DNA from 4 places in the Geodermatophilus sp. SYSU D00814 genome. Region 1 is predicted to be linked to each of the others. Evidence: riboswitches for the same ligand, from Rfam matches in the RefSeq annotation. Region 1 holds a riboswitch; each other region holds the start of a gene.
What was found. Region 1 has a riboswitch for cyclic di-AMP ahead of ACI780_RS10825 (hypothetical protein). Riboswitches for the same ligand answer to the same signal wherever they lie in the genome.

Region 1 (7,158 bases):
CGCCACAGCAGGTCGGCCAGCGACCCGGTGTAGGTCAGGTTCGGGCCGACGTCCACGCCGATCAGCACGGCCAGCACCGCACCCGGGCCGACGGCGGCGGCCACCGGCAGCAGCGCCAGGGTCGCCGGCAGGTTGTCGACCAGGTTGGCCAGCACCGCGGTGACCACCGCCACGGTGAGCAGCGCGACCGGGGTCAGATCCGGGTGAACAGGTAGACCGACACCCCGACGCCGAAGACGACGATCAGCACGCGCAGCGGCGTCGCGGGGATGCGCTCGGCGATCCGGGCGCCGGCGAAGCCGCCCACCAGGCTGGCCGGGGCCGCGACGGCGACCACGGGCCAGGCGACCGGCCCGAAGAGCCCGAAGACGACGAGGGTCACCGTCGCGGTCACCGCGGACAGCGCCGACTTGAGCGCGTTGGCCAGTTGCAACCGGTGCAGCGCGGTCCCGAGGACGCCGACGAGGATCACCCCGAGCGCCCCGCCGAAGTAGCCGCCGTAGACGGTGGCGAGGAACAGCGCCACGTACAGCCACCACGGGTCGCGCGCGGCGGCGTCGTCGTCGCGGTCGGGCAGCCGCCGGGTGAGCAGCGGCTGCACCGCCAGCAGCAGGCTGGCCAGCAGCACCAGCACCGGGACGACGACGTCGAAGGCCTCGCTCGGCGTGGTCAACAGGAGCACGCTGCCCGCCGCCCCGCCGAGCACCGACACCGCGCCGAGGCGGGCCATCCGCCGGCCCTGGCCGGTGTACTCGCGGCGGAACCCGGCCATCCCGCCGAGGTAGCCCGGCCACTGCGCCACCGAGTTGGTCACGTTGGCCGCGACCGTCGGCAGCCCCAGCGCCACCAGCGTGGGGAACAGCACCAGGGAGCCGCCGCCGGCGATGGAGTTGATCACGCCGGCGCTCAGGGCGACCGCCGCGGCGATGAGGAGGTCGGCGGCGGACACGGAGCCGGAGCCTACGGTGACCCCGTGCGACCGCCCGCCCCCGCGACCTGGCTCGCCGCCGCCCTGGGCGGGTCCGGCGTGCTGCACCTCCTGCGGCCGCGGACCTACGAGTGGCTGGTCCCGCCCGAGCTCGGGGACGCCCGTGCCTGGGTGCTCGCGAGCGGCGTCGCCGAGCGGGCCGCCGCGGCGCTGCTCACCGCGCCGCCCACCCGGCGCGTCGGCGGCTGGGTGGCCGCCGCGCTGCTGACGTCCTTCGTGCCCGCGCACCTGCACCACCTGCGGGTGGCCCGCGGCCGGCCGGCCCTGCTGGCCGCCGGGCTCGTGCGGCTGCCGCTGCAGGTGCCACTGGTCGGTGCGGCGCTGCGCGTGGCCCGCGGGCGCTGACACCGGCGCCGGAGGTCCCTGCGGTGTCCGATTCCCGCCGGACCACGGGCCCGGCGACGACGACCGTGGAGGCATGACGACGACGCCCGTGCAGCCCGCTCCCGTGCTCACCGTGCACGCCATCGACCCCGCGGAGCTCGACGGGATCCGGCGCAGCGGGCGGGACACCGAGGGCAACGTCCCGGTGCCGTGGCCCGACGCGGCGGGGGTCCCGCTGCGGTGCTGCCTGCGCCGCGCCCGCCCGGACGACGAGGTCTGGCTCGTCGCCCACGCCCCGCTGCGCGGGCGGTCCCCGTGGCGGGAGGTGGGTCCGGTGTTCGTGCACGCCCGGCCGTGCGAGGGGTGGGCCGAGACCTCCGGACTGCCCCCGGAGTTGCGGCAGGGGCCGCGCGTGCTGCGCGGGTACCGGGAGGACGGGTCGCTGGACTACTCGGCGATCCGGGTCGTCCCCGAGGGCGAGGACGTCGAGGACTCCCTCCAGGAGCTGCTCGCCGACCCGGTGGTGCACGAGGTCCACGTGCGCGCCCTGGCCGAGCAGTGCTTCACCTACCGGGTGCGCGCGGCCGGCCGCTGACCCCCGCGCGCGTCGCCCCGGCCGCGGTCGACCCGGGCAGACTGCCGGGATGGTCGAACCGCTGCCCGACGACTGGGAACGCGCGCTGGTCGTCGTCGCCCACCCCGACGACGTCGAGTACGGCTGCGCGGCCGCCGTCGCCGCCTGGACCGCCGCCGGGCGCGACGTCCGCTACGTGCTGGCCACCAGCGGGGAGGCCGGCATCGCCGGGCTGCCGCCGGAGGCCGCCGGGCCCCTGCGCGAGCGGGAGCAGCGGGCGGCCGCGGCGGCGGTGGGGGTGTCGGTGGTGGAGTTCCTCGGCCACCCCGACGGACGGCTCACCGAGGGGCTGGACCTGCGGCGGTCGCTGGCCGCGGCGGTCCGCCGGCACCGCCCGGAGCTGGTGGTCACCCTGCACTTCGGGGAGACGTGGACGCCGCCGGGCGTGGCCCCTGCCTACTGGAACAGCGCCGACCACCGCGCGCTGGGCCGCTCGGCCGTCGACGCCGTGGGCGACGCGGCGAACGAGTGGATCTTCCCCGAGCTCGCCGACCCGGAGCCGTGGCGGGGCGTGCGGTGGACCGCCGTCTCCACGCCGGTGGGGGTGACGCACACCGTCGACGTCACCGGCGTCGTCGACCGGGCGGTGGCCTCGCTCGCCGAGCACCGCCGCTACCTGCAGGCGCTGTCGGACGACCCGGTCGAGGAGCAGGCGCGGCGGCAGGTCGAGTCGGCGACCCCGGCCGACGACGCCGGGCGCCGGCTGACCGGGTTCACGCTCTACGCCGGCTGACCGTCGTCGGGGCTCTCGCCGCACGGGGAGGACGAGGACGCGGCCCCGGGGGGCTCGGGGCCGCGTCCTGCGCCGGTCAGGGGTTGAAGCTGACGTGCACGTGGTCGTAGTGGTTGGCGGTGATCGACCCGCGGTCCTCCATCGCCTGCCAGCCGGAGCCGCCGATGATGAAGATCCGCTGCTTCCAGATGACGTACTCGACGCCGAACTGCTCGGCGTTGTCGATCACGTACTGGGCGACGGCGTCACCCTTGGCGGAGTCGGCGTAGACCATGAAGTCCGCGGCGAGCTGCTGGGTGGGGGAGTGGCCGGGCCGGGTGAGGACCGTGGAGACCCCGTGGGTCGCGGTGACGTCGGCGACGACGGGGCGGACGTGCTCGGCCCACGCGCTGTACGCGGTCGAGGTCGGGGTCGGCTTGCCGCTCAGGTCGGTCGAGACGGGCAGCGAGACGGCCGGCGCCGGCGCCGCCGCCCCTGCCGGGACCGCGGGAGCGGGGGCCGGGGCGGGAGCCGCCTCGGGTGCGGGGGCCTCGGCCTGGGCGGTGGCCGCCGTCCGGTCCCAGCGGTCCCAGCCGCGGTCCCAGTCCCGGCCCCGGTCCCAGTCCTGGGCCTGGGCGACGGACTGCCCGGCGAGGCCGAAGACGACGGCGAAGGCGCCGACGGTCAGGGTCCGGCGGACGCCGGTGCGGCGGTGGGTGTTCGAGGGCATGGTGAAGAGAACTCCTGACGATGGTCCGCGGGGACGCCGCTGGGACGCGGCGGGACCCCGTCGCGGATGAGGGGGAACCGGGGGGGACGGACAGGCGCCGTCGGGCCCCACGTGGAGGCCGTGCCCCGGAGGGCAGGGCCGACGCGGGAACCGTCGGGTCCGTGCTCGTCCACGCGGCGACCGGCCGGCGTGCGGGCGGGTCGCGGCGGTGGTGTCTGGAGGGCGAGGCGCGCGAGGGCGAGGCGCCACTGCGGCGCACCTCGGTGCAGATCTCCCTTTCTCCCGTGGCCGCCTACCGGGTCAGCTGACGGGTTCGGGCGGGGATGCGCCCTACCCGCCCCCGAGCGGGGCTCGGGAGGCGGGACTCACCCCAGTGGTGCGGTGGGTCCCCGGTTCGGGTCCACGGGCGTGGCCCCGACTCGGCGGCATCCGGCGCGGTTCCCCCGGTCGGGGGACTCGACGACCGGCCGGACGCGGCAAACCGTAGAGGGCTTGTGCACTCGTGCCAACTCCAGGGCGGTGAACTGGAGGAGTTGGCAGGTGGCCGACGGCGTGTCGCGTCGCGCTGCGCGTGTCGGTGGCAACGGGACGTCGCGGAACCCCGTCGGGTGGCCCCGTAGACTGACCGGCACGACGGACGAGTCGGCCGGGCGGTCGCGTCGGCGGGGGAGACCCCGTCGCCGAGGAACGTCCGGGCTCCATAGGGCAGGGTGGTCGCCAACAGCGACCCGGGGTGACCCGCGGGACAGTGCCACAGAGAACAGACCGCCAGCGTTCGCGCTGGTAAGGGTGAAACGGCGGTGTAAGAGACCACCGCACACCGGGTGACCGGTGTGGCTCGGTAAACCCCACCCGGAGCAAGGTCGAGAAGGGACGGCGGACGGGTGACCGGCCGGCGTCCCGCGCAGGCGTTCGAGGGCTGCCCGCCCGAGGCCTGCGGGTGGACCGCTCGAGCCCGCCGGCAACGGCGGGCCTAGATGGATGACCGCCCATCGGGAGGCCGCGAGGCGCCCGAGGACAGAACCCGGCGTACAGGCCGACTCGTCCGTCGTCCTCCGCTACGCCCTGGACGCACTATGAGTACGTTGACTGCAGCTCCCGGATGACAAGCCAGGCGCAGAGTGGCTCGTTCTCATTGGAGCACTCCGCGTCACGTCGATCTCGTCATTCAGATGTCGTTCAAGCCAGCGCGCCCGACCTGTGTGAGGGTCAGGCGGTAGTCGCGTGCCCAGCGGGCCCAGCCTTCGGTGATGAGAGCATTGACGAGATCGTAAGTCTTCGCCTGGATCTCTGGCACCGCACCCGTGAAGTCGGGATGGTGGAGGTCCACTTCGCCGGATTGCAGCATCTTCAGCATCGTCCGTTCGAATGGGCCGAGATTCGTGAGGATCGTCCCCAAGCCGGGGTCAAGGTGTTCTTGCAGTGTCGCATAGTCGCGAAATCCGAGCAGTGTCATGGCGATGTCCCGCTCCTCGTCGGTTCGCTCGTCGGCCGGCAGCGACAGTCCTTGCTCGCGCAATTTGCTTCTAACGGCGTAGGCGCGGTGGAAAGCATACTTGGAGGTCTGGCGCACCTCCTCTGACCGTGTAGCGTCCTGGTCGGCGAGTTTCCTGCGTATCCACGAGCGCTCGGTAGCGAGACATTCGGCCGCCCCTGCCAAGCCCTGATCGATCATCGAGGCGACCATCGAGTGATCGGCGAGTCGGGTCGCGGCTCGCAGTCGACGAAGACCGTCCTCGCAGATCTTCGCTGCCCGTAATGCGGTACTCGGGCTTCCCATGGCGCGTACCCGCTCTAGGACTTGGATGACGGTCTCGTACCCCGACGCCAAGTCCACATCTTCTGGGCCCTCGACGAGGATGGAACGAGTGAGTGTGCGCTCATCTCTCTCGCCGCCGCTTGCCTCGACAAGGAGTCTGCCCGAGGTCCCCACCTGATCGGCGTCCACGAAAGCGGCATGGATCTCGACCTGCGGAGTAGCCGAGGCGGATCCGTGTTGCGGCTGGCTGTTGCGGACACCAGAGAACGAGTAGCTGAGTGTTGGCCAACCGTCCACTCTGACGATAAATGTGGCTGTGGACAGCAAGGGCACACGTGATGGCCCATGCAACTCCAGTCGGCTGCGTGTCGTCGTGCCCACCCGCCTCGGAGCCCATTGCTGATCCAGCAAGATGCCTGCGTCCGTGGTCAGACTGGCGAAGGTGGGATCATCAAATAGGGGTGCGAGGGGTCTTGCCTCGATCGAACTCGCGTCGTCCGGATTCAACAGGCGGCGCTGCACCGCCACGAGTCGGTCAAGGCTGAAAACCGCTGCCCCAGACATCCCAGTCCAGCCAGACCGTATGTTGCCGCCCATTCGAGTTGGCTGTAGTACGAGGTTGTTGTCCGGTGACGTGTCCGACGGTTCAAACGTGCCGCGTACCAGTCGGCCGCCCTCCAGAAGAGCGCCATCGGTTCCCCGCTCAGTTGACCACAGTGGCCAGCCGTACATCTCGAAAGTCATGCTGTCGCGGCCGACCGGCTCCACCAGGCCGATCGTCACAGGAGGCAGTTCCCCCAGATCCTCGCAGTGCAGGATGGCGACATCGGCGCTCGGGAATCGTTCGACCAGAGTCGCGGGTCGTGTGAGCGACGACGTGCGCGGTCGGATGGCAAGCTCACCGGTTCTCAGGAAGTGCTCGCACGTCAGGATCAATCGTGCGCCCAGTGCGTAGCCGCTCGCGCGCTGCTTGCCGCCCTGCAACACTGCGACGGCTCGGTCCGGGTCGAAGGGTGCCTCCAACCATGACATGGCAACTAGTCCCGGCCGGTGAGCAATGGACCACCACCAGGAGTCCGCGGAGTCAAGGGAACGAGAATGCGATGCGTGGCCGAGCGATTGGATGTTGCATTCGCCTCGGCGTTGACGACCCAAAACTTGACTCCGCCTGACGCGCCGATCTCACGCTCCACCGTTACGGAGAACTCGACTTCGATCTCGCCGACCTCGAATCGGATGCCCTCGTCTTGGGCGCTCAAGACGGATGCAGCCAGTTCACGTCTGAGTTCGCCGATGGCCTCGTTCAAGGTCACAGGCGCAAGGAATCCACGGGCGTCCTCGGTGGTCATGGTCAAGGTTACCGCCCAGCAACGCGCCAGTAAATGCCCGCGTGAGCGGAAGAATCCGCCGCGGTCGGCCCACTGATCAGCGAGGAGCCTCGGGATCGCTGGCCCGTGGCAGGTCCTCGAGCACGCAACTCCGCTGAGAGGTGGTGACCTCAACCTCGTCGGTTCCGACGTTGCTGGTTGACGATGTCTTGGGGAGGACGACGCGCCCGCGGCAGCAGCAACAAGCACCGGTCGACACGGCGAGTCATTCCGAGGTGCCGGCCGACTCGGCCGTCGTCCCTTTCATCCGCCTGCTGCCTCGAGTGGCGTGGAAATGCCCGCCCCGCCGACCCCGCTCGACGCCGCAACCTCCGCCCGGTCACCCCGCCGGTGTGGCGGCTGCGCTACGGCATGACCCCCTGGCGCACCAGCACCGGAGCCGACTTCTACGACCTCGCCGTACTGGCCGACGTGCTGACGCGGCGGGTCGACGACGACTCCGGCGAGGCGACCCGTCAGCCGTGGCGCACCGATGGGGCACGTCAGGGGCACATGACGTCGAAACCAGCCGAGGGCTGATGACAGCCGTCAGAAGGTGCTTACGCAGGTCAGAGGATGTACGGCTCAACCGGCCAGGTCGCAAGCCCGGCGAACGCCGACCTGCGCTTTGAGGTGGCGCCGGC
Region 2 (7,158 bases), on a different contig from region 1:
CAGGTGCTGCCCACCCTCGGCGAGGTCGACGTCGACCAGACGACGGTCGCCGAGCTCACCGCGCACGTGCCCGTCCGCGCGCTGGACGCCCCCGGCGTCGCCGTCCTCAAGGGTGACGCCCGCATGGCGCAGGTGCTCGAGCGGGCGCTGTGGGGCGCGATCGCCAAGCCCGCCGACGACGTCCTGGTCCCGCTGGCCGGCCGCCGGTACCGGGTGCCGGTCGAGCGGCTCAAGCGCCACGTCGACGACCTGCGCCGCCGCGGCCGCGTCGCCGACGACCAGCAGCGGTTGCACCACGCCGCCGGGCGCGAGCGGCTGGCGCTGCTGCTGGCCGAGGACGCCCGCCGGCAGAAGGAGGAGTCCGGCGGCAGCCCGACCGACGCCGAGACCCGCCGCGCCGCCCGCAGCGCCGAGGTCCGCGCCTTCTGCGACGCCGTCTGGCCGGCCCGCGACCCCGCCGCGCTGGTCGCCGCGCTGCTCTCCGACCCCGCCGTCCTCGCCCGGGCCGCCCGCGGCGTCCTCGACGACGGCGAGCAGGCGCTGCTGCTGCGCCCGCCGGCCCGCTCGGTCCGCGCCACCGCCTGGACCGCCGCCGACGCCGTCCTCGTCGACGAGGCCGCCGGGCTCGTCGAGCGCACCGCCGGCTACGGGCACGTCGTCGTCGACGAGGCGCAGGACCTCTCGCCGATGCAGTGCCGGGCGATCGCCCGCCGGCTGGCCGCCGGGTCGCTCACCGTGCTCGGCGACCTCGCGCAGGCCACCAGCCCCTGGTCACCGGCCGAGTGGGCGCCGACGCTCGCGGACCTCGGCCGCCCGCAGACCGCCGTCCGGCCGCTGACCCGCGGCTACCGGGTGCCGGGGGAGGTGCTCGACTACGCCAACCGGCTGCTGCCGGCCATCGCCCCGGGCCTGCGCCCGGCCACCGCGGTGCGCCGCGACCCCGGCGCGCTGGAGGTCCGGCCGGTCGCCGACCTCGCCGGTCCGCTGGCCGAGGTGGTGGGCGGGCTGGCCGCGGCACCGGGGTCGGTGGGTGTGGTCTGCGCCGACGCCGCGGTGCCCGAGGTGGCCCGGCTGCTGGCCGACGCCGGGCTGCCCGCCGCGGTGCTCTCCGACGACGGCGCGGCGGCCGACCGCGTCGCCGTCGTCCCGGCGTCGCTGGCCAAGGGCCTGGAGTTCGACGCCGTCGTCGTCACCGACCCGGCCGCGATCGTGGCGGCCGAGCCGCGCGGGCTCAACCGGCTCTACGTGGTGCTCACCCGCGCGGTGAGCACCCTCGTCGTCCTGCACCGCGACGACCTGCCCGTGCCGCTGACCGGCTAGCACCACGCGTCCCGCCCGCCCCCGGGCGGGATCCGCGTCCGGCGCGGGTGGTTGTGGCCGGCGCACATCTCTGTTGCAGTGAGCGGCCGAGGAGGGAGCTCATGGACCGGCTCAGTCCGGTGGGGACGCTGCTGCGTCTGGCGGCCACCGTGGTGGTCGCCGGGGCGCTGGTGGCGGGTCTCCTCATCCCGTGGGTCGGCGGTCCGACGGTGGCCGCGCAGCGGTCCACCGGCCTGCTCGGGGACCTGCCCACCGAGTTCACCGCCGAGACGCCGCCGGGCAACACCGTGCTGCTGGCCGCCAACGGCGAGCCGATCACGTACTTCTACCGGGAGAACCGCCAGCCGGTCGCGCCCGAGCAGATCGCCGAGGTCATGAAGCAGGCGATGGTGGCCATCGAGGACGCCCGCTTCTACGAGCACAACGGGCTCGACGTGCAGGGGACGCTGCGCGCGCTGGCCACCAACATCGCCGCCGGCGGGGTGGCCGAGGGCGGCTCCACGATCACCCAGCAGCTGGTCAAGCAGACGCTGCTGCAGGCCGCCGACACCCCGGAGGAGCGGGCGGCGGCCACCGAGCAGACGGTGGGCCGCAAGCTGCGCGAGGCCCGCCTGGCCCTGGCGATCGAGGACGAGCAGACCAAGGACGAGATCCTCACCCGCTACCTCAACACCGTCTACTTCGGCTCCAACGCCTACGGCGTGCAGCCCGCCGCGCGCGCGTTCTTCGGCGTCGACGCCGCCGCGCTCACCCTTCCGCAGGCCGCGCTGCTGGCGGGCCTGGTGCAGAGCCCCACCGAGGACGACCCGTTCACCGACCCCGAGGCCGCCACCGCCCGCCGCGACGAGGTCCTGTCGCGGATGGCCGAGCAGGGGCGGATCACCCCCGAGGAGGCCGCCGCCGCGCAGGCCGAGCCGCTGGGGCTGGCGCCGGGGCCGGCTCCGCCGCGGGGCTGCGTCGAGGCCAGCGTCGGGCCGTTCGTCTGCGACTTCGTGCAGCGGTACCTGATCCAGGAGCTGGGGATGACCCAGGAGCAGCTCGACGGCGGCGGCTACGTCGTCCAGACGACGCTCGACGTCGAGCTGCAGCGCGCCGGCGACGCCGCGGTGCTGCGCACCCTGCCGCGGGAGGACTCGCTGGCCGGCATGTTCACCGCCGTCGAGCCGGGCACCGGCCACCTGCTGGCGATGAGCGTCAACCGGACCTTCGGCTACGACCGGACCGACCCGACGCAGGAGTCCTTCAACCTCAACGTGGCGGCCAGCCAGGGCTCGGGCTCGACGTACAAGGTCTTCGTGGCCGCCGCCGCCCTGGCCCGCGGCTACTCGTCCTACTACACGCTCAACGCCCCCGACCCCTACGTCTCCCGGGTCTACAGCGGCCCCTGCCAGGGCCGTGACACCGACGGCCGGTACTGCGTGCGCAACGCCGGCCGGTACCGCTCGACGCTGGACCTGGAGACGGCGCTCTACCAGTCCTCCAACACCTACTTCCTCGCGCTCGAGGACGCCCTCGGCAGCGTCGAGGAGCCGGTGCGGATGGCCGAGGCGGCGGGCCTGTTCCAGTTCAGCCCGCCGGAGCTGCCGCAGCAGATCATCGACGAGAACCGCGGCTCGTTCACCTTCGGCGCCGAGGCCACCAGCCCGCTGGCGCTGGCCAGCGCGTACTCCACGTTCGCCGCGAACGGCACCCAGTGCGACGTCGTCCCGGTGACCGCCGTCCTCGACGCCACCGGACAGCCGGCCGTCGGTGCCGACGGCGAGCCGCTGCCGGTGGGGGACCGGTGCACGCCCGAGGCCATCCCGCCGGGCGTGGCCACGACGATGAACCAGATGCTGCGCAAGGACGTCGAGCCCGGGAACCCGGGGCAGACCGGGTCGCGCGCCTACGTCCGCGGGCACCAGATCGCCGGCAAGACCGGCACGTCGCAGGACAACTACTCGGTGGCCTTCGTCGGCTACACGCCCGAGATCACCGCGAGCGTCATGGTGCTCAACCCCAAGCAGAACGAGGACGTCGGCGGGTTCGGCGGCGGCAAGGGCGCCACGATCTGGCACGACGCGATGGAGCCGGTCCTCACCGCCCGGGGGAGCGGGGAGTTCCCGCCGGCCGACGAGACGGTGCAGAACGGCAACACCCGCCCGGTGCCCGGCTGCGGCGGCGTGCGCGCCTGCGAGCGGGCGCTGCGCGAGGCCGGGTTCACCCCGCAGACGCTGCGGGTCGACAGCGACGAGGCGGCCGGCACCTTCCTCGGCACCAGCCCGCCGCGCGGTGCCCGTGCGGTGCCCGGCCAGGTCGTGTCGATCCTGGTGAGCAACGGCAGCGACTACGTCGAGCCGGAGCCCGACCCCGCACCCCTCCCGGCGCCCGAGCCCGAACCGGCCCCCGAGGCGCCGGCGCCCGAGCCGGCCCCGGTGCCGGAGGCGCCCGCACCGGAGCCCGAGGTGCCGACGGTGCCCGTCCCCGAGCCGGGACCCGAGCCGGAGGTGCCCCCCACGGCGCCCGCGGAGCCCGCGCCCGCGGCGCCGCCTCCACCCGCCCCGCCCCAGGTCCCCCCGGAGTGGGGCGGGGCGCCGGCCGCGTGACGGCGGCCGAGCCGCTCGTCGAGTGACTGGGTGAGCAGCCACCCGGCCAGCAGCACCAGGTGCAGCAGGAACAGCCACAGGCCGACGGCGACCACCGCCCCGACGACGACCAGGCCGCCGAAGGGGGCACCCAGGTCCAGCGGCAGGGACAGGAACACCACGAAGCCCTGCAGGAAGCCCGACAGGCAGGCCGCGGTGAACAGCGCCCCGCTGGTCAGCGCACCCCAGCGCAGCTGGCCGCCCGAGACGACGCCGAACCCCCACAGCACCGGCACGGTCAGGACGAACAGCACGGTGTAGTAGCCGACGGCGAAGCGGCCCAGTGCCGCCCCGACGCCGTCCTCGCGGGCCAGGTCGGCCATCACCCGGGCGGCCAGCAGCAGCGGGTAGAGCAGCAGCGGCGTGGCGACGACCAGCGGCAGGGTGAGCAGCCGGCCGCGCCAGCCGGTCAGGTTCTCCCGGCGCTGGCTGAAGCGCAGCAGCGCGCGGCGCAGCCCCTCGCCGTAGAAGGTCAGCGGGACCAGCGCCAGGACGAAGCCCAGCAGGTCGAGGTGGGTGCCGGCCTCGACCAGCCGCTCGACCGCCTCCGGGGCGCCCAGCGGCGTGGGCAGCAGCTCGGTCAGCCGCGCGGTGAGCGCCCGCACCTCCTCCGCCGAGGTCACCAGAGCGGTCAGCCGTACGGCGACCAGCAGCAGCGGCACCACCGCGATGCCCGCGTAGAAGGTCAGGCCGGCGGAGATGAGGGCGAGGTCGCGGCCGCGCAGCAGCCGCTGGGCCCCGCGCAGCAGGGTGTGCACCTCGGCGCGCAGGCGGGCCGCGGTCCACCTGCGTTCCGGAGTCACCCGCTCATGGCACCAGCCCCCGCGGGCGCGCGCCCGTCGGAGTGGCGCCGGTGCGGTGCTCAGTCCTCGGAGCTGTCGTCGGTGGTCGGCGCGTCGTTGCCGGGATTCGGGCCGGTCTCCTGGCAGCTGGCGTCGTTCTCGTTGCTGGCGTTCTCGCCGCTGGCGTCGCAGTTGGTGGGCCCGCGGGAGAAGTCGGTGTTGTCGCCGCAGGCGGTGAGGGAGCCGAGCAGCGCGAGCACGACGAGCGGCCGGGCCAGGCGCATCCGCGTGGAGGAGGACATGCCCTGACTCCTACACGCCCCGGCGGCCGGTCAAACGGGCGGGGTCCCGCGTGTCCGTAGCCGCACCACCACGGAACGTCACCGATGTGATTACACCGCGGTGATTGTCACGGGTCCGTCACGCCCCTTACTCTGTGTGTGTCCAACGGGGCGCTCCGTCACTGACCTGGGTGACACCCCGAGGACGCCGTCGAGCCGGTGCGCCCCTCGGGTGCGCCGGGCCGGGGACCCATCGCAGTCCTGGGGTGCAGCGCGTGTCCGCACGCGCCGGGCGAGTCCACGCCCGAACCCGTCAGCTAACCCGGTAGGCGGCCTGGGAAGAGGAGAACCACCGCGTGGCGTCCCTGCGCACGTCCGTCCCCGGCGCGACCGGCCGCCCGCACCGCCGGCCCGGCCGCCGCGCCGCCCTCGTCCTCGCCGGGGCCCTCGGTCTCGGCGTCGGCGTGGGGGTCGTCCCGTCCGCGGCCCTGGCCGAGGAGCCCACCACGGCGGCCGAGGCCGCGCAGCTGGTGGCCGCCCGCGGGCACGACCTCGAGGTCGTCACCGAGCAGTTCAACGAGGCCCGGGAGGCACTGGCCGCCCAGCAGGCCGCGGCCGAGGCCGCCGCCGCGTCCCTCGCCCAGGCGCAGGCCGAGGTCGACACCGCCCGCCGGCAGGTCGTCGGGATCGCCCGGTCGGCCTACACCGGCGACGGCATGGGCTCGTTCCAGGCGCTCATGACCAGCGAGGACGCCGACGAGTTCGTCAACCGCGTCAGCCTCCTGCAGGGCGTCGCCGGCTACCAGGGCGAGCTGCTCGGCCAGGCCGTCGCGGCCACCGAGACCGCCACCGCCGCGCAGACCGCGGCCGCCGAGGCCGCCGCCGAGGCCCAGCGCCAGTACGACGCCGTGGCCGCCCAGCAGGCCGACCTCGAGGGCCAGATCGCCGCCTACCAGGCCGACTTCTCCCGGCTCAGCGCCGAGGAGCAGCGCGCCGCGCTCGAGGCCGCCGCCGCCGCGCACGCCGCCGGGGACCAGCGGGCCAGCCGCGACGAGGACCGCGAGGAGCCCGCCGCCGAGGAGGCCCCCACCGCGTCCTCCGCGCCGGCCGCGGCCCCGGCCCCGGCCAGCGGCGTCGCCGGCACCGTCGTCGCCACCGCCATGGCCCAGCGCGGCAAGCCCTACGTGTGGGCGGCCGCCGGGCCGGGCTCGTTCGACTGCTCCGGCCTGACGCAGTACGCCTTCCAGGCCGCCGGGATCAGCCTCCCGCACTCCAGCAAGATGCAGTCGCAGATGGGCACCGCGGTGTCGAAGGCCGACCTGCAGCCCGGTGACCTGGTCTTCTTCTACAGCCCGGTCAGCCACGTGGGCATCTACATCGGCAACGGCCAGATGGTCCACGCGCCGACCTCCGGCGACGTCGTCAAGGTGGCCAGCATCGACTCGATGGGCAGCTACTCCGGAGCCCGCCGCATCGGCTGAAGGACCACCCTCCCCCCGCCTCGCACGCTCGGCGCGGGACCCTGGAGGGCGGCCGCTCCGGCACGTCACCGGCGTCACAGCGGGACGGGGAGCCGGGGGACCGGCTGCCGCGTTGGTCCCTGCGGAGCTGCCGCCGACGCCTGAGGACCGCGTACCGATGAACCCCCGCACCGTCGCCACCGCCTTCCGCGTCGTCGCCGTCGCCGAGGCGCTGTCCTGGGTGGGCCTGCTCGCCGGCATGTACGTCAAGTACGTGCCGGAGACCTCCGAGGTCGGCGTGCAGGTGTTCGGCCCGGTCCACGGCGCGGTGTTCGTCGCCTACGTCGCCGTCGCGCTGGTCGCGTCCCGGGTGCTGCGCTGGTCGCCGTGGACGACGCTGCTCGCGCTCGCCGCCTCGATCCCGCCGCTGGCCACCGTGGTGTTCGAGCGCTGGGCCGGCCGCACCGGGAGGCTCGCGGCACCCGCGCGGGCCTGACCTACCGTTCCGGGCATGCCCGAGCCCGTGCTGCCCGCCACCGCCCGCACCCTGCTGGCCCGCACCGCCCGCGCCCAGCGCGACGGCCGGGCGCCGAGCCTGGTCGCCGGCGTCGTCCGCGACGGCGGGCTGGCGTGGTCGGCCGGGCGCGGCGACGTCGCCGAGCCGCACACCGACGTCCAGTACCGGCTCGGC
Region 3 (7,158 bases), on a different contig from region 1:
CACGTCCTGCCCCTTGCGGCGCACCAGCCGGGACACGCAGACCACCACCGGCCCCTCCCCCAGCCCGTACCGGCGGCGCACCGCGGTCCCGTCGGCGGCCGGGCCGAACCGGTCGACGTCGACGCCGGGTGAGAGCTGCGCGAGCTGGGTGCGCCCGCCGAGGGCCGGCTCCAGGCGGCTGCGGGTGTAGTCGCTGATGTAGGTCAGCACGTCGAGGCCGCCGGCGATCCGCTGCAGGAGCTGCCGGGCACCCGGTAGCGCCACCCAGCCCGTCTCGTGGCCGTGCGTGGCGCCCACCAGGTGCCGCACCCCGGCCGCGCGCAGGCCGGGGGCGAGCAGGCCCAGCGGGGCGGCGGCACCGAAGAAGGCGGTGTCGCAGCCGTGCTCGGCGACCAGCCCGGCGGCGGCGCGCGCGGTGGCGGGGGTGGGCAGGAGCACCCCCGTCGGGCGGCGGACCACCCGGTAGGGCAGCCCCGCGTCGTGGGCCTGCCAGCCCGGGGAGCCGGAGGCGAGGACGACCAGCGAGTCGGGCGGACGGCGTTCCAGCAGCGCGGCGACGAAGGTCTGGATGCCGCCCTGCCGCGGCGGGAAGTCGTTGGTGACGACGAGCGTGCGGCTCACCGCTCGCCCAGCCGCAGCCAGTCCTGCGCCATCGCGACCCGCTCCGCCGGTGTCGGGTGCGAGCCGAAGAACCACTGCCACACCGCCGGCGGGCTGGGGTCGGAGACGTTGGTCTCCGACAGCCGCCGCTGCACCGCGACGAACGCCGCCGCGTCGCCGGTGAGGTCGAGGGCGTACAGGTCGGCCCGGGCCTCCACGTGGCGCGACAACAGGTTCTGCACCGGCGTGGCCACCAGCGACCCGACGGCGCTCAGCAGCAGCACCAGCGGCACCACGCGCGGGTCGGCCGCCGAGTCCGCGCCGGCGCGGCGCAGCAGCGGCGTCCAGGTCAGCAGCCAGCCCAGCAGCGCCACCGCCGCGGCGGCGCCGAGTGCGCCCAGCAGGGTGCCGGTGAGGACGTCGTCATTGGCCACGTGCCCGAGCTCGTGGGCGACGATCGACTCGATCTCCTCGTCGGGCACCTCGGCCAGCAGCGTGTCGTAGACGACGACGCGGCGGGTGGAGCCGAAGCCGGAGACGTAGGCGTTCAGCGACGTCGTCCGGCGGGAGGCGTCGGCGACGAGGACGTCCTGGACCGGGTTGCCGCTGGCCTCGGCCAGCTCCAGCAGGTCGGTGCGCAGCGGGCTCGCCGGCAGCGACTCGAACCGGTTGAACGCCGGCTCGATGACCACCGGGTAGAGGAAGGAGCCGGCGACCACGAGGCCCGCCGCGCCGGCCGCGGCCCACGCCCACCAGGTGCGCGGCGCCCGGCGGGCGAGGGTCACCAGGGCGAGCAGGGCGAGCGCGGTCAGGCCGGCGTCGATGGCGGTGGAGAGGGCGACGTCGCGCAGCCACAGCGGCCACGACCGGGTCGACAGCCCGTAGCGGTGCCGGACGACCTCCCCGTACCCCGACAGCGGCAGCGTGACCAGCCGGCCGAGGACGACCAGCACGACCGTGCCGAGGAGCACCGTCAGGGACCGGCGGCGGCCGACGAGGCGGCCCACGGCGGTGACCAGCCGGCTGCCCAGGCGGGTGAGACCGAGCACCGCCGAGACGGCGAGCCCGAGGACCAGGCCGGTGAGCGAGGCCGGACGGATGGCGGCGACGAACGCCTCGGCCCGGCGCACCGCCTCGGCCGGCAGGCCGGCGTCGGCACTGAGCGGGGTCGCGCCCCCGGGCGGGGTGGGCAGCGGCGCCCAGGGGGTGCGGACGGCGACGACGACCACGAACGCCGTGCCCAGCACGGCCGCGACGAGCAGGGCCGCCCGGCGGGTCCCCGACCCGCCCGCCCAGCTCACCCCGCCGATCCTAGGCGTGCGGGCCCCCCGGCCGTCCGGGCCCGTGGGACGACAAGGGCCGGCGACCCACCGGGTCGCCGGCCCTGGCGACGTGCTGGAACGGCCACCCTTCAGGGGCCCGCGCCGAGCCTGCGAGGCGTGGGGGGAAGGGTGGTCCGTTGTCAGGCGATGCGGCGCATGGCGGTGATGCCGCCCATCGAGTCGACGGAGACCACCTTCACCGGCACGCCGGAGGTGGAGGCGTGCACCATCTGCCCGTTGCCGATGTACATCGAGACGTGGCTGACCGGGCTGTAGTAGAAGATCAGGTCACCCGGCTGCAGCTCCGAGCGGGAGACCGCGGTGCCCATCTGCGACTGCATCTTGCTGGAGTGCGGGAGGCTGATCCCGGCGGCCGCGTAGGCGTACTGGGTCAGGCCCGAGCAGTCGAACGCGTCCGGCCCGCCGGCCCCCCACACGTAGGGGTCACCGACCTGCGCGAGCGCCGTCTGCACCGCCGTCTGTGCGGCGCCGCTACCCCCGCCGGACGCGGAGACCGCCGGGGCCGGGGCGGCGGCCGCCGGCGCGGCGGCGGCCGGAGCGGCCGCGGCGGGCGCCCCGCCGGCCGGCGCGGCCGGCGCCTCGGCGGCGGAGGCACCGGCGGAGGCACCGGCTGAGGCGGCCTCGGCCGCTGCAGCCTCGGCCGCTGCGGCCGCGGCGCCGGCCTGGGCGGCCAGGGCCGCCTGCCGCTCGGCCTCGGTGAGCGCGTCGAACTGGGCCCGGTAGTCGACGATGTCGTCCTCGAGCCGCTGCTCCTGGGCGGTGAGGTCGCCGAGCGTGGCCTCCGCCTCGGCCTCGGCGGCGTCGGCGTCGCGCTGGGCCTGCTCCGCCGCCGCAGCGGCCTCGCCGACCCGGGCGAGGACGTCGGTGGTGTGACCGGCGATGCGGTCGAGGGTGGCCAGCGAGCTGACGAAGTCCTCGGCGGAGTCGCTGGTCATCAGCAGGTCCAGCTGGGCGAAGGTGTCGTTGCTGCTGGTGTAGGCGCTGCGGGCGACCTCGCGGATCTGCCCGTCGAGGGCCTGCAGCTGCGCCTGCGCGTCGGCGAGGGCGCGGTCGGCGGCCTCGGCGGCGGCCTGCTGCTGGGCGAGCACCTCCCGGGCCTCGTTGACCCGCTCGCTGACCGCCTCGAGGCGGCGGCCGGCGTCGGCGGCGAGCTCGGCGGCCTGCTCGGAGGTGGTGGCCCGCTCGGGGTCGGCGACCGCGGTGCCGGGCAGCAGGGTCACGGTCAGGGCGGCGGCGGTGCCGGCGAGGGCGACCCGGCCGAGGAGCCGGCGCCGGGAGGGGCGGTGCGGACCGGCGATGCGCGCGGTCGCGGGTGCGGAGGAGGTGGACTGTGCGCGGGCATGCCCCAGGGAGGGGCGGGGGGTCGCCACGGGCGGCGGCTCTCCGTTTCTTCCTCAGCAACCGCCTACCGAGTTAGCTGACGGGTTCGGGCTGGGAAGACGTGCCCTATCCGCGTGCCCCGGTGGACCGGGACACGCGAGAACTCACCCCAGTGCTGCGGTGGGTCCCCGGCTCACCTCGCGCACACCCGCAGGCGGCGTCCGGCGACTCGGCGGTCACCAGCCGAGGTCACCTCACGTGAGGTGACGACCACCCGGCCGGCCGCGGCCACACTACGGACGTGGTGAGGTCGTGACAAACGGGCCCCCTGCGGTTTGTGAGAACACGCACAGTGAGCCACGACGCCACTCCGGTGTGTACCCCGCACGGCGTCCACCTGCGGCTCAGCCGGTGCGGCGCCGGCCGGCCGGGCGGTGACGCAGCGGAGGCACCAGGCCGCCCTCGGCCAGCGCCCGCACCGCACGCCGCTCGACGTCGTCGAGGTCCACCAGCACACCCGGTCGGGCGACGACGGCGTCCTCGGCGGCCGGGACGGGCGGGACCGGCAGGAACACCGGCGGGGTGGCCCGCCGTGCCGGTGGCGCGCCGAGCAGGACGGTGACGACGCAGTCGGCACACCCGGTGCCGCGCGCGGTGCAGCTGTCGCAGTCGATGAGCATGGCCTGTCCCTCCGGTGCCCCGGCCGCCCGGGGAACGGGTCGCGGCCGGGACGGGTCTGCCTGTCGGTCGCCGCGCACGCTAGGGACGGCCACCGACAGTCCCCGGTCAGCTGCCCGCGTACTCCCAGTGCCAGGGCTCCTCGCGGCCGTTGCCCGGATCGGCCCAGGTGGGGTGCAGCCAGCCGAACCGGCCGGCGTTGGCGACCATCCACGCGTACTGGGCGGTGTCGAAGGTCTGGATGCCGCCGCACAGGTCGACCGCCAGCCCCCAGCCGTGGTTGCTGGTGCCCGGGACCGCGGCCAGGGCCGGCTTCTCGCCGTAGAGCCGGACCTGCCCGGCGTAGGTCCGGTAGGAGTCGGTGATGCAGATCGGCTCGCCGAACTGCGCGGCGAACGCCCCGCTCATCGCCCGGTAGGCCGCGGCGGCGTCGCAGCGCAGCGAGTGCCCGCCGGCCCCCAGCGGGCACAGCGCGCTCGGCGGGATGAGGCCGTTGGGGTACCCGCCCCAGGCCCGGGCCCCGTCGAAGCTCGGCGGGTACACGGTGTTGCCGCACTCGACGCGCAGCGCGCCGTCCGACGGCCCCGGGGCGGGCTCCTCCGGGCGCGTGCCCAGGCTCGGCCGCCCGACGTGCAGCACCTCGTCGGCCGGCAGCCGGCGGACGACGACCGCGCCGGCCCGCGCGTCGGCGGCCAGCATCGTGTCGCGGTCCAGGGCGATGCCCACGTGGCCCAGGCCGGACTCCGGCGTCCCGAGGAACACCAGGTCACCGGGCAGGACGTCGGCGAGGTCGACCGGCACGGTGACGGCGAACAGACCGGCCTGGTCGGCGGGCAGGGCGACCCCCGCCGAGCCGTAGACGGTGGAGACCAGCGAGCCGCAGTCCCACGAGTCCGGGCCGGCCGTCCCGGGCGCGTAGGGCCGGCCCAGAGCGTCCATGGCCGCGGTGACGGCGGCGACCGTCTGCGCCGGCAGCACGAGCAGCGACGTCGGCTCGCGGGGGAACTGCGCCGCACCGCGCTGGGCGCCCCCCGACGCGGACCCGACCGGCACCAGCCCGGCCGGCAGGGCGCCCGCGGGGTCGAGCAGGTCCGCGGCCGGCGGCGAGGCCACCCCCGCCGCGGCGAGCTGGTCGAGGTGGGCGCGCCAGTTGGCCGCCGTCTGCCGGTTGACGTCGAGCTGCTGCTGCTGCAGGTCCGACAGCTGCCGGTCGACGTCGCTCAGCGCGGCGTCGAGCTCGCCGGTGACCGCGTCCGCGGCCGCCTCGAGGTCGCGGACCTGGGCGCCGAGCGCGTCGGTCCGCTGCCGCGCCTCGGCGAGGGCGGCGTCGGCGGCGGCCTGCTCGGCCACGGCGGCCCGGCGCTGGTGCTCCGCGGCGGTCACCACCGCGGCGGCGTGGTCGTCGACGGCGTCGAGGTAGCCCAGCGCGGCGGCGAGGTCGCCGGGGTCGCCGCCGGAGAGCAGGACGCTCAGCGGGGAGAACGCGCCGCCGTCGCGGTAGGCCGCCGAGGCGTACCGGGCGACGTCGTCCTGGTGGCGCGCCAGTTCCTCCTCCGCGGCGGTCACCGCGGCCCGGGCGGCGTCGACGCCGGCCTGCGCGTCGGCCAGCGCCTGCTGCGCGGCCGCGACCTCGGTCTGCCGCTGCCGCAGGTCGGCCTGCACCTCGGCGGCCCGCTGCTGCAGGCGGTCGAGGGCCTCGCTGTCGAGGACGCCGCTGGTGCCCCCGGGCTGGTCGCTGGGGGTCGCGGCGGCCGGTCCGGCGAGCGGCAGCGCCACCAGCACCGCCGCGGTCACCAGCGTCAGGGGCGCGGCCCGGCGCTGCACGCGCGACCGGGACCACAGGCGCACCGCACCACCCCCCGCGAGACCGGACCGTACGGTCCGCCCGGGGATCGTCGTCCGCGCCGCCGTCGTCCCGCAAGCGTTCCGCGCACCGCTCCTCCCTCCGGGTCCGGAGGCCCGGCGCGTCGCCCGGCGCGTCGCCCGGAGTCGGCCGCCGGCGACCCCCTCCTCCCCGGGACTGTCCGACCCCCGGCCTACCGTCCCGCCGTGCTCTTCCCCGCCGACGGCGCCGGGTCCCGGTCGCCGCGACACGCACAGGCACCGGCCCACGGTGACCGCCCGCTCCCCCGCTCCCGCCCGGCCCCGCACGAGCCGCTGCCGCCGGTCCAGACCACCATCGACGAGCTCGGCACCCCGCTGGCCGGCGTCACCTTCGTCGTGGTCGACCTGGAGACCACCGGGGGGTCGCCGAAGGACTGCGCGATCACCGAGATCGGCGCGGTGAAGGTGCGCGGCGGCGAGGTGCTCGGGGAGTTCCAGACGCTGGTCGACCCCGGCTGCGAGGTGCCGCCCTACATCAGCGTGCTCACCGGCATCACGACGGCGATGGTGGCCACCGCCCCGCGCATCGCCGCGGTGCTGCCGGCCTTCCTCGAGTTCGCCCGCGGCGCCGTCCTGGTGGCCCACAACGCGCCGTTCGACCTCGGCTTCCTCCGGGCCGCCTGCGAGCAGACCGGCACCGTCTGGCCCGCGTCCACGTCCGTCGACACCGCCGTCCTCGCCCGCCGGCTGCTCTCCCGCGACGAGGTGCCCAACTGCAAGCTGGCCACCCTCGCGCCGTACTTCTCCGCCTCCACCGCGCCCTGCCACCGTGCCCTCGACGACGCCCGCGCCACCGTCGACGTCCTGCACGGCCTGTTCGAGCGGCTCGGCCCGCTCGGGGTGACGTCGCTGGAGGAGCTCACCGGCCTGACCCGCCAGGTCGACCCGGAGCGGCGCCGCAAGCGGCACCTGGCCGACGCGGTGCCCTCCGGCCCGGGGGTGTACGTCTTCCGCGGCCCGCGCGACGAGCCGCTGTACGTGGGCACGAGCAACGACCTGCGCACCCGGGTCCGCAGCTACTTCACCTCCGGGGAGCAGCGCAGCCGGATGACCGAGATGGTGGCGCTGGCCCAGCGGGTCGACGCCGTGCCGTGCGCGCACGACCTCGAGGCCGCCGTCCGGGAGCTGCGGCTGATCGCCGAGCACAAGCCGCGCTACAACCGCCGCTCGCGCTTCCCCGAGCGGGCGCTGTGGCTGCGGCTCACCGAGGAGCCCTTCCCCCGGCTGTCGGCGGTGCGCCGGGTGGGCCCCGGGGCCGGCGTCTTCCTCGGCCCCTTCGCCGACCGGCGGGCCGCCGAGATGGCGATGGCGGCCATCCACGAGGCGCTGCCCC
Region 4 (7,158 bases), on a different contig from region 1:
GTCGTGGTGCGGCGCGGTGGCCGCGGCGGTCCGGCGCATCGGCGACGGCGACCTGGCCAAGGTCGTCCTCGCGCGCGACCTGCTGGTCACCGCCGACGTGCCGCTCGACGCCCGCCGGCTGCTCGACCGGCTGGCCGCGCGCTTCCCCGACTGCTGGACCTTCGCGGTCGACGGGCTGCTCGGCGCCACCCCGGAGCTGCTGCTGCGCCGCACCGGCCGCCGGCTGTCGGCCCGGGTGCTCGCCGGCACCGCCCCCCGGGGCGCGGGCGCCGACGACGAGCGGCTCGCGGCGGCCCTGCTGGCGAGCGAGAAGGACCGCGCCGAGCACGCCCTCGCCGTCGACTCGCTGGTGCGGGCGCTCGACCCGTACTGCACAGCGCTGGCGGTCCCCGAGGAGCCGGCGCTGCTGACCCTGCCGAACGTGCGGCACCTGGCCACCGACGTCACCGGCACCCAGCGCCGCTCGGGGCCGGGCGGCCGGGCCGGGCTGCTCGAGCTGGTCGACGCCGTGCACCCGACCGCCGCGGTGGGCGGCACGCCGCCCGACGTGGCCACCGCGGTGATCGCCGAGCTCGAGGGCATGGACCGCGGCCGCTACGCCGGGCCGGTCGGCTGGCTCGACGCCCGCGGCGACGGCGAGTTCGGCCTGGCGCTGCGGTGCGCCCAGCTCGTCGAGGACGACCCGTGCACCGCCCGGCTGTTCGCCGGCTGCGGCATCGTCGCGGGCTCCGACCCCGCGGCCGAGCTGGCCGAGACGCAGTCGAAGTTCGCCGCCTTCCAGGCCGCCCTGGAGGACTGATGCGGGCGGTCCCGTCCTGGGATCACAACGCCCACTACTGGCCCCTGCTGCTGCGCGAGCTCCCCGACCCCTGCCTCCGGGTGCTCGAGGTGGGGTGCGGTGCCGGCGGGCTGGCCGCCGTCCTGGCGGGGCGGGCGGACTCCGTGGACGCCGTCGACCGCTCGCCGCAGATGGTGGCTAAGGCCCGCGCGCGGGTGCCGGGGAACGTCCGGGTTGTGGAGGCCGACGTGCTCGACCTGGATCTGCCGTCGGGCGGCTACGACGCCGTCGTCAGCGTGTCGGCGCTGCACCACGGGCCCCTGGAGCCGGCGCTGCGGGTGCTGTCGGCGGCGGTGCGGCCCGGTGGCGTGCTGGCCGCCGTGGCCCTGGCCCGTCCCGACCTGCCGCGCGAGCTGCCGGTCGAGGTGCTCGCCGCCGTGCTCGCCCGCGGGATCGGGCTGGTCCGGCTGCTCCGGGGCCGGCGGGACCCGGGGACGCCGGGCATGCCGGTGCGCGACCCGGAGCTGACGCTGCACGAGGTCCGACGACGGGCGGCCGCGGTCCTGCCCGGTGTCCGGGTGCGTCGGCTGGTTCTCTGGCGCTACGCGCTGGTCTGGCGACGGCCCGGGTGAAACCGGTCGGCGGGCCGGCTCCGGGCTGGTTGGGTGTGCCGGTGCCCGCCGTCCCCCTGGTCCCCGGCGACCGCTCGCTCCCCCCGCCCTTCGACCACCCGCACGCCTCGGCCGTCGCCAGGGAGATCGCCGAGCGGGGCACGGTCCTGCGCGCTCAGGTCGGGTCGGGCGTGCACGGCACGTCCGTGGCCGGCCAGGACGACCGCGACGAGATGGGCGTCTGCCTGGAGCCGCCGGAGTACGTCACCGGCACCGCCCGGGTGCCCGCAGGCCTGGCGACGACCGAGACCGTGCCCTTCGAGCAGTACCACCGGCACACCGCGTGGGACCGGCCCGGCGGGCTGGCCAACCGGTCGGGCGCCGGCGACGTCGACGTCGTCGTCTACTCGGCCCGCAAGTGGGCCCGGCTGGCCCTGGGCGGCAACCCGACGGTCCTGCTGCTGCTGTTCGTCCCCGACGAGGAGGTCGTGGTCCGCGACGCCGCGGGCGCGGAGCTGGTGGCGCACGCCGACCGGTTCGTCTCCCGCGTGGCCGCCGACCGGTTCCTCGGTTACCTGCGGGGCCAGCGGGCGGCGATGACCGGGCAGGCCGGCGCGCATCCGAACCGGCCCGAGCTCGTCGCCGCGCACGGCTTCGACGTGAAGTACGCGATGCACGCGCTGCGGCTGGGCCTGCAGGGCGTGGAGCTGCTGACCACCGGCCGGATCACGCTGCCGGTGCCCGAGCCCGACCGCGCGTACCTGCGCCGGGTCCGCCGGGGCGAGGTGCCGCTGGCCGAGGTGGTCGCGGCCGTCGACGACGCCGAGGCGCGGCTGGCCGCACTGCGCGACAGTCCGGCGGTACCCGCCCGGCCCGACCGCGCCTGGGTCGACGGCTGGCTGCACCGGTCGTACCTGGCGTACTGGGCCGCCCTCGGCCGCTGACCGGGACGACGAGAGCCCCGGCCGCTGGGCAGCGGCCGGGGCCCTCGTCGGGGGTGGCGGGAGGTCAGCCCGCGTAGTTCACGTGCACGTGGTCGAAGTGGTTCGCGGTCACGCTGCCGCGGTCCTCCATCGCCTTCCACGCGCCATCGGGCGAGGTCAGGATCCGCTGCTGCCAGATCACGTACTCCACGCCGAGCTCGTCCCAGTGGTCGATGTGGTACTGGGCGATCGCGTCGCCGAGGGCGGCGTCGGACATGACCATGTAGTCCAGCGCCAGGCCCGAGGGGTGCCCGTTCGGGTCGACGGCGCTGCCCCGCGTGCCGCCGATGGTGATGTCGGCGGCGCCCGGCACGTTGCTGACGACGACGTCGGCGGCGGCCTGGGCGACCGGCTTCACGGCGCCGGCGGTGTTGGTGATGGTGGCGATGGCGTTCGCGACCTGCGGCGCGGCCGCGGCGATCGGCGCGACCTCGGCGGCCGGGGCGGACTCGCCGGCGGTGGCGGCCGGGGCCGGAGCGGCGGCCGCGGGGGCCTCGGCGGCGGGGGCCGCACCGCTGACGGCGAGCACCTGGCCCGGGTAGATCCGGTTCGGGTCGCCGCCGATGACGTCGACGTTGCGCTGGTACAGCTCGCGCCAGCTCTGCTGGTGGGCGTCGGCGATCTTCTTGACGGTGTCGCCCCAGCGGACCGTGTAGTCCTCGGTGGCGTCGTCGGCCGGGGCGGCCGCGGGCTGCTCGGCGGGAGCCGCAGCGGGGGCGGGCGCCTCGGCAGTGGCGGCCGGGGCGGGCGCCTCGGCGGCGGCCGCGGTGGTGCCGTCGGCCAGGAACGCGCCGCAGTGCGGCCAGGCGCCGATGCCCTGGCCGGCCAGGACGCGCTCGGCGATCTGGACCTGCTCGGCGGGGGTGGCGAGGTCGGCGCGCGCGGCGAGCTCGGTGCCGCCGAAGCCGGCCCAGGTGGACTGGCTGAACTGCAGGCCGCCGTAGTAGCCGTTGCCGGTGTTGATGCTCCAGTTGCCGCTGGACTCGCACTCGGCCACACCGGACCAGTCGTGCGTCTCGGAGGCGGAGGCGGAGGCGGGGGCGCTCAGGACGCCGAGGCCGACGGCGGTGGCGCCGGCGACGACAGGGGCCCGGGCGATGACCTTCTTGGTGCGGACGTAGCGGGGTGCGCGGTGCTTGGGCATGGTGATGATCTCCCGATCACCGCCGGCGAGGTGAGCTGTCGGGTTCGGGCGATCGGTGCCCGGCCGCGGTGTCGCGGCTTCACCCCGAGGCGCGCGTCAGGACAGGCCCCCGTAGGCCGTCGCGCGCCGGAAGTGGTTCCCCCACCCCTGCCCTGGGTGTTGGTGTGGGCGACCGGTGGGCAGGGTTTGGCGGACCGGCGCCGCGCTCCGATTGGCCGAGCGCAGCCAAAACGTTACATATCGTCATGGCAACTGTCGTTGTGTCGCCGGTCACATTCCGTTAGCGGTGGGACGCGCGGGGTATCTGAGGCGCCCTGCCCACCCCCGGGTGCACCCCGGATGCCCAGGTCAGCGGCGAGGCGCCGCGGTGCGCCGCCGGACGCCGCCGGGCGGGCAGTGCGAGCAGGACCACACCGGCGCCGGCCGACGACGGGCGGCCCGGGCGGGCGCCGGAGGGCTCAGCCGAGAGCGCGGGCCGCGGCCTCGCGGAGGGCGACGGCGAGGTCGGCCTCGGCGCGCTGGTCGGTGCCGACGACGACCACTCCCGGCCCGCCCGGCGCCAGGGCGTCGGGCAGCTCGCCGGGCGCGGTGACCCGCGTGGTGGCCCAGCCCAGCGCCTGCGCGACCGCTGCCAGGTCGCGCCCGTGCGGCGTCCCGAACACCCGCCGGTAGTCGCGCGCGTACGCCGGCCGGCCGGGCTCGAGCTGGGCGAAGATCCCGCCGCCGTCGTTGTCCGGCACGACGAGGGTCAGGTCCGGGCGCGGCTCGCCCTCGCCGGTCAGCAGCCCCTGCAGGTCGTGCAGGAAGGTCAGGTCGCCCAGCAGGGCCACCGCGGGGCCGCCGGAGGCCAGCGCCGCCCCGACCGCGGTGGAGACCGTGCCGTCGATGCCGGCCACGCCCCGGTTGGCCAGCACCGTGACGTCGCCGCGCGGGACGGCGAGCCGGTCGACGTCGCGCACCGGCGTCGAGGAGCCCAGCACCAGCAGCGCCCCGGCCGGCAGCGCGGCGACGACGTCGCGGGCCAGCCGGGCAGCGGTGGGGGCCGGCGCGGCGTCGAGCAGCGCGTCGACGGCGGCGCCGACCCGGGCGGCGGCCCCGGTCCAGGCCGCGGCCCAGCCGGGGTCCGACGGTGGGCCCGCGGGCGGGGCGGCGCGGCCGACCAGCGCGCTCGACCGGCCGGCGTCGGGCCACCGCGGGGTCGCCGTCACCGTCTCCACCCGTACCCGCGGGTCGGCCAGCAGCGCCGACACCGGCCGCGACAGCGTGGGCCGGCCGACCACCACGACCCGGTCGGGACGGTGCGCGTCGAGCCAGGAGGGCACGCCGAGCAGCAGCGCCCCGCCGCGGACGGCGTCGCCGGTCCACGCCCCGCCGCTGGGCTCGGCGACCACCGGCCAGCCGGCGGCAGCGGCGCCGGCCGCCCACGCGCGGCCCGCGGCACCGGGCCCGTCGCCGGCGACCACGAGGGTGCGCGGGCCGTCGCCGATCGGACCGGGCGCGGCGGGCGCGGGGACACCGGCGGTCCACGGGGCGCCGTCGGCGCGACCGGCCCACGGGCCGGTCAGCGGACCGGGCTCCTCCTCGGGCAGCAGCGGGTCGCGGAAGGGCAGGTTCAGCTGGACCGGTCCGGGGTCCCCGGACAGGGTGCCGGTGGCCGCGAGCAGCGCCCGGGACACCACCGAGCGCCAGTACCGGTTCTGCGCGGCCTCGCGGCCGGCCTCGGGCACGCCGACGTCGGCGGCCCAGCGCACCGCGCCGCCGTAGAGGCCGGGCTGCTCGATCGTCTGGTTGGCGCCGGTGGACCGCAGCTCCGGCGGGCGGTCGGCGGTGAGCGCGAGCAGCGGGACGCCGCTGACGTCGGCCTCGAGCACCGCGGCGTGCAGGTGCGCGGTCGCCGTCCCGGAGGTGGTGAGCACCGGCACCGGCCGGCCGGAGGCGCGGGCGAGGCCCAGGGCGAGGAAGGACGCCGTCCGCTCGTCGATGCGCACGTGCAGCCGCAGGGCGCCGGCGCGCTCGGCCGCGGCGAACGCCAGGGCGACCGGCGCCGAGCGCGAGCCGGGCGCGACGACGGCGTCGCGGACCCCGCCGCGGAGGAGCTCGTCGACCAGCACGCGGGCCAGCGCGGTGGAGGGGTTCACGCGGCCAGCACCGCGGCCAGCCGGTCGGCCCAGCGCCCGGTCACCTCCGGGGACGCCGCCACGTCGGCCAGCCGGTCGGGGGTCACCGGGCGCACCGGCAGGACGCCGTCGACCGGCCGCAGCGGCTCGCTCGTCACGTCGCCGCCGAGGAGGGCCCCGGTGGCCAGGCCGCAGGCGAAGGGCAGCTCCGGCAGTGCCGCGGCCAGCGCGACGCCGGCGGCGAGGCCCACCGAGGACTCCAGCGCCGAGGAGACGACGCACGGCAGGCCGTGCGCCTCGGCGACGCGCAGCGCCGCCCGCACCCCGCCGAGCGGCTGCACCTTGAGGACGACGACGTCGCAGGCCTCGCGCAGGTCGACCGCGAGCGGGTCGTCGGCGCGGCGGAGGACCTCGTCGCCGGCGATCCGGACGTCGGTGCGCCGGCGGAGCGCGGCCAGCTCCTCGACGGTCGCGCACGGCTGCTCGACGTACTCCAGGCCCACCCGGTCCAGGTGGCGGATGCGCGCCACCGCGGTGTCCACGTCCCAGGCGGCGTTGGCGTCGACGCGGACCGCGCCGCCGGGGCCGAGCGCGTCGCGGACGGCCTCGACCCGCGCGAGGTCGTCGGCCGCGGTCTGCCCGGGCTCGGCCACCTTCACCTTCGCCGTCCGGCAGCCCGAGGCGGTGACGATCGCGTGCGCGCGCCCGGCGTCGACCGCGGGCACGGTGACGTTGACCGGCACGGCGTCGCGCACCGGCGCCGGCCAGCCGGTCAGCGCGGCCTCGGCCGCGGCGGCCCACCACCGACGGCTCTCCAGGACGCCGTAGTCCCAGAACGGGGAGAACTCCCCCCAGCCGGCCGGGCCGCGCACCAGGACGCCGTCGCGGACGTCGATGCCGCGGAAGCGGGTGCGCATGGGCACCGACCACACCGCCGGCCGGTCGATCCCCTCGGGGAGACCGGCGGGGGTGATCACGCCCGCCAGCGTAGATCGCGCGCCTCGTACCCTGGTTCGACGTGCCCCGGCAGCTGACCGTCCTCCCCGCGCCCGACGGGCCCGACGACGTGCTGCGCACCGTGCTGCCCGCCGTCCGCGCGGCCCTGGCCGGCAGCGCACCGCTCGCCGTCCTGCCGGCCGGCCCCGCCGCCGCTGCCGCCCGCGCGGTCCTCGCGCCGGAGGAGCCCCTGGAGGACGGCGCCGACGTCGTCGTCGTCACGTCGGGGTCCACCGGCGGCGGGCGCGGCGTGCTGCTGCCGGCCGCGGCGCTCACGGCCTCGGCGACCGCGACCCTCGACCGCCTCGGCGGGCCCGGCACCTGGCTGCTGGCGCTGCCGGTCTCCGCGGTCGCCGGGCTGCAGGTGCTGGTCCGCTCGGTGGTCGGCGGCACCGTCCCGGTCGTCCTCGGCCCCGGCGAGCCCCTGGCCGGCGCGGTCGCGCGGCTGCCCGCCGGCCGCCGCTGCACCGCGCTGGTCCCCACCCAGCTGCGCCGGTACCTGGACGCCGAACCCGGCGCGCTGCGCGCC

Region 2: it holds a riboswitch for cyclic di-AMP, as region 1 does, so the genes downstream of both, ACI780_RS15865 (C40 family peptidase) here and ACI780_RS10825 (hypothetical protein) in region 1, are expected to answer to the same signal.
Region 3: it holds a riboswitch for cyclic di-AMP, as region 1 does, so the genes downstream of both, ACI780_RS21630 (C40 family peptidase) here and ACI780_RS10825 (hypothetical protein) in region 1, are expected to answer to the same signal.
Region 4: it holds a riboswitch for cyclic di-AMP, as region 1 does, so the genes downstream of both, ACI780_RS13075 (transglycosylase family protein) here and ACI780_RS10825 (hypothetical protein) in region 1, are expected to answer to the same signal.

The regions. Positions count from the first base shown of each region.
Region 1 covers NZ_JBJGYP010000011.1:116,222-123,379, forward strand. The annotation lists gene ACI780_RS10800 (ArsB/NhaD family transporter) at 1-173, opposite strand, end outside; gene ACI780_RS10805 (sulfite exporter TauE/SafE family protein) at 194-949, opposite strand; gene ACI780_RS10810 (DoxX family protein) at 974-1,333, shown strand; gene ACI780_RS10815 (DUF1203 domain-containing protein) at 1,407-1,907, shown strand; gene ACI780_RS10820 (PIG-L deacetylase family protein) at 1,957-2,679, shown strand; gene ACI780_RS10825 (hypothetical protein) at 2,756-3,388, opposite strand; cyclic di-AMP (ydaO/yuaA leader) riboswitch at 3,663-3,823, opposite strand; RNA gene rnpB (RNase P RNA component class A) at 4,027-4,436, shown strand; gene ACI780_RS10835 (S1 family peptidase) at 4,557-6,170, opposite strand; gene ACI780_RS10840 (trypco2 family protein) at 6,185-6,496, opposite strand; gene ACI780_RS10845 (hypothetical protein) at 6,887-7,054, shown strand.
Region 2 covers NZ_JBJGYP010000019.1:34,378-41,535, reverse strand. The annotation lists gene ACI780_RS15885 (HelD family protein) at 1-1,320, shown strand, start outside; gene ACI780_RS15880 (transglycosylase domain-containing protein) at 1,422-3,905, shown strand; partial or broken gene ACI780_RS15875 (YhjD/YihY/BrkB family envelope integrity protein) at 3,929-4,702, opposite strand; gene ACI780_RS15870 (hypothetical protein) at 4,807-5,028, opposite strand; cyclic di-AMP (ydaO/yuaA leader) riboswitch at 5,220-5,356, shown strand; gene ACI780_RS15865 (C40 family peptidase) at 5,364-6,488, shown strand; gene ACI780_RS15860 (DUF3817 domain-containing protein) at 6,646-6,963, shown strand; gene ACI780_RS15855 (serine hydrolase domain-containing protein) at 6,979-7,158, shown strand, end outside.
Region 3 covers NZ_JBJGYP010000038.1:14,983-22,140, reverse strand. The annotation lists gene ACI780_RS21640 (glycosyltransferase family 4 protein) at 1-621, opposite strand, end outside; gene ACI780_RS21635 (M48 family metalloprotease) at 618-1,901, opposite strand; gene ACI780_RS21630 (C40 family peptidase) at 2,063-3,313, opposite strand; cyclic di-AMP (ydaO/yuaA leader) riboswitch at 3,330-3,508, opposite strand; gene ACI780_RS21625 (hypothetical protein) at 3,668-3,943, opposite strand; gene ACI780_RS21620 (D-alanyl-D-alanine carboxypeptidase family protein) at 4,050-5,789, opposite strand; gene ACI780_RS21615 (DEDD exonuclease domain-containing protein) at 5,991-7,158, shown strand, end outside.
Region 4 covers NZ_JBJGYP010000014.1:127,897-135,054, forward strand. The annotation lists gene ACI780_RS13060 (isochorismate synthase) at 1-799, shown strand, start outside; gene ACI780_RS13065 (class I SAM-dependent methyltransferase) at 799-1,410, shown strand; gene ACI780_RS13070 (nucleotidyltransferase domain-containing protein) at 1,452-2,333, shown strand; gene ACI780_RS13075 (transglycosylase family protein) at 2,398-3,516, opposite strand; cyclic di-AMP (ydaO/yuaA leader) riboswitch at 3,521-3,691, opposite strand; gene menD (2-succinyl-5-enolpyruvyl-6-hydroxy-3-cyclohexene-1-carboxylic-acid synthase) at 3,975-5,654, opposite strand; gene ACI780_RS13085 (o-succinylbenzoate synthase) at 5,651-6,610, opposite strand; gene menE (o-succinylbenzoate--CoA ligase) at 6,652-7,158, shown strand, end outside.